3 regions of the Devosia albogilva genome follow, and region 1 is predicted to be linked to each of the others. Evidence: predicted binding sites of a transcription regulator. Region 1 holds the regulator's gene; each other region holds the start of a gene.
The links. Region 1 encodes PhoB, which activates phosphate uptake and scavenging genes when phosphate is short. Its sites were predicted from a motif close to TGTCATNNANCTGTCAT; they were not measured.
Positions count from the first base shown of each region.

Region 2: a site for PhoB is predicted at 1,147-1,163, ahead of phnF (phosphonate metabolism transcriptional regulator PhnF). Genes of this name have one in related genera too.
Region 3: a site for PhoB is predicted at 851-867, ahead of ugpB (sn-glycerol-3-phosphate ABC transporter substrate-binding protein UgpB). Genes of this name have one in related genera too.

Region 1 covers NZ_JBHUNP010000001.1:608,829-611,090, forward strand. The annotation lists gene phoU (phosphate signaling complex protein PhoU) at 1-583, shown strand, start outside; gene phoB (phosphate regulon transcriptional regulator PhoB) at 820-1,521, shown strand; gene ACFSX5_RS03080 (GlxA family transcriptional regulator) at 1,957-2,262, opposite strand, start outside.
Region 2 covers NZ_JBHUNP010000001.1:3,547,880-3,550,141, forward strand. The annotation lists gene ACFSX5_RS17770 (phosphonate C-P lyase system protein PhnG) at 1-357, opposite strand, end outside; gene phnF (phosphonate metabolism transcriptional regulator PhnF) at 350-1,105, opposite strand; gene ACFSX5_RS17780 (DUF6886 family protein) at 1,210-1,734, shown strand; gene ACFSX5_RS17785 (hypothetical protein) at 1,869-2,262, opposite strand, start outside.
Region 3 covers NZ_JBHUNP010000001.1:2,772,956-2,775,217, forward strand. The annotation lists gene ACFSX5_RS13860 (SGNH/GDSL hydrolase family protein) at 1-236, shown strand, start outside; gene ACFSX5_RS13865 (hypothetical protein) at 247-483, opposite strand; gene ACFSX5_RS13870 (hypothetical protein) at 581-739, opposite strand; gene ugpB (sn-glycerol-3-phosphate ABC transporter substrate-binding protein UgpB) at 1,044-2,262, shown strand, end outside.

The sequences.
Region 1 (2,262 bases):
CAAGCTCGACCGCGAACTGGCCGACCTCACCATCATCGCCGACCAGCGCATCGACGACATGCAGCGCCGCATCGACGACATGGCCGTCTCCATGATCGCCCGCCGCCAGCCCATGGCCTCGGACCTGCGCGCCATAATCACCGCCATCCACGTCGCCAACGACCTCGAACGCGTCGGCGACATGGCCAAGCAACTGGCCCGCCGCTCGCTGAAGCTCGACGGGCTCAATCTCCAGCCCACCTTCTACAACGGGGTCCGCAACATGACCGCGCTGGTGCAGCGCCAGGTCAAGGGCGCCCTCGATGCCTATGCCAACCGCGACTCCGCCGGCGCCATCGACGTCTGCAACCGCGACGACGAGGTCGATGCCATGCACACCTCGCTGTTCCGCGAACTGCTCACCTACATGATGGAAGACCCGCGCAACATCACCCCCTGCACCCAGCTCCTGTTCTGCGCCAAGAGCCTCGAGCGCATCGGCGACCACGCCACCAACATCGCCGAGCGCGCCTACTATCTCCAGACCGGAAAGCAGCTCACCAGCGAAGTCCAGGAACTCCACCGCGTCCAGATCAAGGCCTGACCCACAACACTGATCTCTCCGCCCCCTCCCCCTTCAGGGGGAGGTGAGGTGGGGGTGTCCCAGCAACAGAACTGTCGGCGCCTTTCCTCCCCTCCCCCTTGAGGGGAGGGGCCGGGGGTGGGGGGCCCCCTTCAAGGCGCTATATCGATCCACCCGCTTTCCCCTGAAGGGTGACCCACAACACCGCCCTCCCTCCCCTTCAGGAGCAAGTGCGCTGGCTCTAGACGGAGCAAACCATGCCCGCCACCATTCTCGTCGTCGAAGACGAAGCCGATATCACCATCCTCCTGCGCTACAATCTCGAGGCAGAGGGCTTCCGCGTCGCCACCGCCGAGACGGGCGACGAAGCCATCCAGCACATCCAGGAGAAGCTTCCCGACCTGATCCTGCTCGACTGGATGCTGCCCGAAGTCTCCGGCATCGAACTCTGCCGCCGCTTCCGCGCCCGCGAGGAAACCGCCCGCGTCCCCATCATCATGCTCACCGCCCGCGGCGAGGAAGAAGAGCGCGTGCGCGGCCTCACCACCGGCGCCGACGACTACATCGTCAAGCCCTTCTCCGTCCCCGAGCTCATCGCCCGCATCCACGCCCTCTTGCGCCGGGCCAGCCCCAACCTCGTCACCGCCGCCCTCAAGCTGGGCGATCTCGAGCTCGACCGCACCACCCACCGCGTCCGCCGCGGCAATCGCGACGTCCATCTCGGCCCCACCGAATACCGCCTGCTCGAATACCTCATGCGCCATCCCGGCCGCGTCTACTCCCGCGAGCAGCTGCTCGACGGCGTCTGGGGCAACGACGTCTATGTCGACGAGCGCACCGTCGACGTCCACATCGGCCGCCTCCGCCGCGCCATCAATCGCGGCCGCGACCCCGACCCCATCCGCACCGTCCGCGGCGCCGGCTACGCCTTCGACGAACGCTTCGGGCAAGTCGCCTAACTCTCCCCGCCCACCGCCGCGTCCCTCCCCCGCTCGCGGGGGAGGCTAGGTGGGGGTTCCCCAGGAGAGGCCACTCCACGGCCGGTCCATGCTGCATCCGTGCTGCCACAACACGAAGCTGATGATGCTCCTGCGGCAGCAGGTTGGCTCCCCTGGCGCCGACCCTGCAGGATCGCGACAAGCCGATCTCTTGCCTTTGCGCTCCTGCCCCAGCCCCTCCCCCACCCACCCGAACGGGTGCGGCGCCGTGGCAGGGCGGCGACCATGTCTCTGCCGCACCACTGAATGGAGGACGCAGTGACAGGAGACGGCTACGGGTCCGACGTCCTCCTATTGCCAGCAACCCAACCGCGCTGTGTCTGCCTGTTTGCGGCCGGCCAGGGCGGGCGGAAGCGAATAATCAGCTCGGGCAGCGTGTCGCCCAGGGCAGACCTCTCACATCATCACAGCAGCAGGCAGCAGATTGCGGCGCCGGTACTCGGACGGGGACAGACCCACCAGGCGACGGAAGATGCGGCGGAAGCTGGCCGGCTCCAGATAGCCCACCTCCCCGGCAAGCTCGTCCAGCGGCAGGTCGGAGGTCTCGAGCAGGTGCTTTGCCTCCTCCACCCGCAGGATTTGAACATACTCCATGGGCGATAGCCCCGTCGCCGCCCTGAACCGGTTGAGAAAAGCGCGTTCCGTCAGGCCGCTGCGCGCCGCGAGCACTCTCACCACATTGGCCCGCGCATAGTTGTCGGC
Region 2 (2,262 bases), 2.9 Mb from region 1:
CAGGAATTGTGCGGTTGCCGGCTCCTCACCGAGAGCGGCCATGCGCAGATCGACAACCGCCATGGCCATGGCCCGCTCGAGGTCGCGCCCGGTGACCATGCCGTAGCCGACATGCCCCGCCGCATCGGCGATCTGCGCCTCGCTGACGAGCACTTCACCCAAATGGAAATCGACATTTTCGACCGTATCGCGCATCGGGACCATGACGAGGCCGGTCCGGTTGGCGACGACGGAAATCTCGCCCATGCCTTCGAGCAGGGTTTCGGCAAAGGCCTTCAGCCGCTCGGGCCGTGCCCGCGCCAGCGTATCGAGCACCGCCCGGTGATCGGGCCCTCCCGATCCTGTCTCGTTAAACATCGTTCTCTCCATGGGTGGTCATGACATGTGGCTGATCGGTCTCGAAGGTGAACTGCACCCGTTCGCCCGCCCATACGGCCTCGGAAAACCCGATCGGGCGGCCATCCAGGTCGGCATCGACTTTCTGCACCACCAGCACCGATTGCCCGACGCGCAGCATCAGCATGGCCGCTTCGTTCTCGCGGGCGAGCCGCGTGAAGACGGTGGTGCGCAGGCGCCGGTAGTCGGCGATGCCGTAGGATTGGTAGACCCGGGTGATCGAGGTCAGGTCCCGCCGACGCTCCGGCAGGTCGGGAAAGCGATCGACCTCGTGGTAGGCCCAGCCGATGCTGATCGGCAGGTCATTGGCGAAGCCGCGCCAGGAGCGCGCATGGACCGGCGCACCCGTCTCTATCCCCAGAGCGGAAGCCACCCGATCGCTCGCGGGGATGGTCATTTCCTCGAGCGTTTCCCCCGACGCCGTCAGTCCCTGAGACATCAGGTTTTCGCGGAAACGGGTGCGCGAACCGATTACATAGTTGAGCAGTGGAGCCCGCTCGACAAAGGTGCCGCGACCATGCTCGACCCGTAGCTTGCCTTCGGCCACCAGCGCCGCCAATGCCTTACGCAGGGAGTGGCGGCGCGTACCATAGTGGACGCAGAGTTCGTGCTCGGGTGGCAGGCGCGTATCCGGGACGAGGCGTCCGGCGGCAATTTCGCCGTCGATCCGGTCTCGGGTCTCTTGCCAGGAATGTCCCTGATTGCGCATCGCACCAACTCATTCGAATGAGCTGGTGGTATCGAAGTTGAGTGACACGCACGTGACGCCTGCGGCGATTATGCTGGCCGGCGCAACCGACAGGCGGGTGGCATTTGCGTCTTTATCACTTCAGCGACGATCCCGGTATCGTCACCTTTGTTCCCCGTGCCGTCCTGGTTCCCTCCCAACGGACGCCCGGCCGGGAGTGGCTCAATGGGCCCCTTGTCTGGGCAATCGAGGACGATTTCGACTTCCTCTATCACTTCCCGCGGGAGTGCCCGCGCATCCTCATCTGGGCCACGGAAGCCACGCTGGACTCCGACCGTGCGACTTGGCTCGGTAGCCGTCGCGCTGCCGCCTATGTGGAGCGAAGCTGGATGACAGCCATCTCCGAGGCCGTCCTGCAGCGCTATGAACTGCCGGCGGACCATTTCGAGAACCTCGGAGACGCGGGTATGTGGGTGAGCCGGGAGGTCGTAAAGCCGCTGGCCCGTGTCGAACTCACCGACCTGCCGAGTAGCTTGGCGTCACGCGAGGTGGAGCTTCGCGTCGTGGACAGTCTTGTGCCGCTCAAGGCGCTCTGGGCGACCTCCCTGCACACCAGCGGCATTCGGCTGCGGAATGCCAGCGGCTGGTGAACGGCTCAAAATTGGGCAGCACGAGCGGGGCAGGGTTAGTGGCAACTGTGGAAGCGGCCGGCCCGCTGACGGCCCTGTACGTCTCCGCTGTGGTATCGGCGACGGGGGCGGTTCACAGGATCGGCTGCAGAAGGCTAGTGCCCGCGGACCATCGCTTCGACCGAGGCCCTCATGGTGTCCGGTGAGTCGCCGGTGACAATTGCCCCCATCAGCACCGCCGCGATGCCGGCATCGCGCAGTGCCTTGCCGTCGGCGGGCGTCAACTGCAACTGGCTTGGCACGATCACCGGCACATCGACTGCGGCAACAATCGCGGCATAGCGGTCAAGGTCCGCCGGCGTCATGGGCGTGCGGTAGCGCTCGAATGGCATGATGGAGGCTTCAATGATGCAACCGGGAATGGCCGCGATCTTCGCGACATCTTCGGGCGAGCTGGTGGACGCAAGCGCCGGCATCGGTCGGAGCTTCGAGCGCAGCAGATGCGGCTGCAGGTGGTCGACATAGACGTTGAAGCCCTCGAAGCCGAGG
Region 3 (2,262 bases), 2.2 Mb from region 1:
AACGCAAGCTGGCGAACCTGGCGCTTGGCGTCCTCAACGATGTGATCACCCGCGAGGCCGCGAGGCGGGGACTGCCGCTAATCGATCTGAGGGTGATCTTCACCCGCCAGGACCAGTTCGCCAACGCTATCGAGCCGTCCGAATCGGGCAGCGAGGCGATCGCGGCTGCGATTGTAGAGGCAAACCGGGGCATGGTTGCCGGCCGGGCAACGATGCACACGGGCATGCAGCTCTAGCAGGGCAACCCTACTGGGCTTCGTCGTCGAGCAGGGTCTCGAGAAGAACGCGGATCTGCTCGGGGGTGAAGATCGCGCCTGACGTCGAAATCCACGGATGATCGCTGCGACTCGCCGCGTCGGTTCGAGCGGCGATCAACGCGTCCTTCAGGGATGGGCATGTCATGGCGCTCGCCACCTCGAATGACGGCGCATGCGGCACTTCTCCCGCCGGTAGCCAGATCAGGATTGCGGATTCGTTCGACATGGCAACACCTCCGGCAAACCAACGCCCGCGCGCGCCTATAGATGCACGGCCGGGTTCGGCGCCGTTCAGGCGGAAAGAGCCGAGTACATCTTGGCGCTCACCGTTCGCTGAGAGCTTTCCAGGCACTTCCTGCGGCAAGGCCGAGCGCGAGCCCGACCCCAATCCAGATACCACCGCCATCCATGATACCGTTGAGGGCCACTCCGACAGAGAGGCCTACGGCAATGCCGATGGCGATCTTGGTCTTGCCTCGCATGGCTACGTCTCCTGCTGTTGGATCAGCGCCCCAGCATGGCAGGCCAATGTGATGACTTGGCGGCGCGGCCTGTGGCGGCAATTGTGGATGGGTCTCGCCCGCGGGCATTCCCGTCACATCACTTTCATATGCAGCACCTATGCAGCAGCCGATCGCGCTGGGGGCTTCCATGGCGCGCTCACCTCAACGCCGTCCGCTCGCTCGCCTGTTCACTTGAACATTTTAGCTTTGCGTTCGAACAAAGCATTGCTACCACTGAGACGAGCGGGGGCACCAAGATCCCTGCCACACCCGGAGGAATGAAATGAACAAGCTAGCCCTGCTGCTGTCGACTGCCGCCACGCTCGGCCTGTCGACTGCGGCCCATGCCCAGACCGAAATCGCCTGGTGGCACGCCATGTCGGGGGAACTTGGCGCCAAGCTCGAAGCGGTTGCCCAGGGCTTCAACGATACCCAGGACGAGTACCGGATCACTCCGGTCTACAAAGGCAACTATGGCGAGACGCTGACCGCTGCCATCGCTGCCTTCCGCGCCAACGAGCAGCCCGCCATCGTGCAGGTCTATGAAGTCGGCACCGGCACCATGATGGCCGCCCAGGGCGCCGTCTATCCGGTCCACCAGTTGATGACCGACCAGGGCAAGACCTGGGATCCGTCGATCTTCATCGCGCCGGTTGTGGGTTACTACTCGGACCCCCAGGGCAACATCCTGTCGCTGCCCTTCAACTCCTCGACCCCGATCATGTACTACAACAAGGACATCTTCGAGGAAGCCGGGCTTGATCCGGAAGACCCGCCGGCCACCTGGGAGGAGATGGAAGCGGCCTTCAACCAGATCAAGGAATCGGGCGCTTCGGACTGCGCCTTCACCACGGCCTGGATCTCCTGGATTCACACCGAGAACTTCTCGGCTCTGCACGACCTGCAGTACGCCACGCTCGAGAACGGCTTCGGCGGTCTCGGCACCGAGTTCACAATGAACAACGAGCATCTGGCTCGTCACTGGGACAATCTGAAGCGCTGGCAGGACGAAGGCCTGTTCCGTTACGGCGGTCCGGAGGGTGGCCCCGATGCGCAGCCGGCATTCCTGTCGGGTGAATGCGCGATCTTCATGAACTCCTCGGCCGGCCGTGCCGCGGTGGTCGCCAATGCCGATTTCGACGTCGGCTTCGCACCGCTCCCCTACTACAGCGACGTGATCGACCCGCCGATGAACTCCATCATCGGTGGCGCAACTCTCTGGGTGCTCCAGGGCCGTCCCGATGCTGAATACCCGGGCGTCGCCGCGTTCTTCGAGTATCTGAGCCAGCCCGAGGTCCAGGCCGACTGGCACCAGGACACCGGCTACCTGCCGATCACCAACGCGGCCTATGAACTTGGCCAGGAGCAGGGCTACTACGCCGAGAACCCCGGTTCTGACGTCTCGATCGAGCAGCTGACTCGCGTCGAGCCGAACGAGAACTCCAAGGGCATCCGCTTCGGCAACTACACCCAGATCCGCGCCATCATCGACGAAGAGTTCG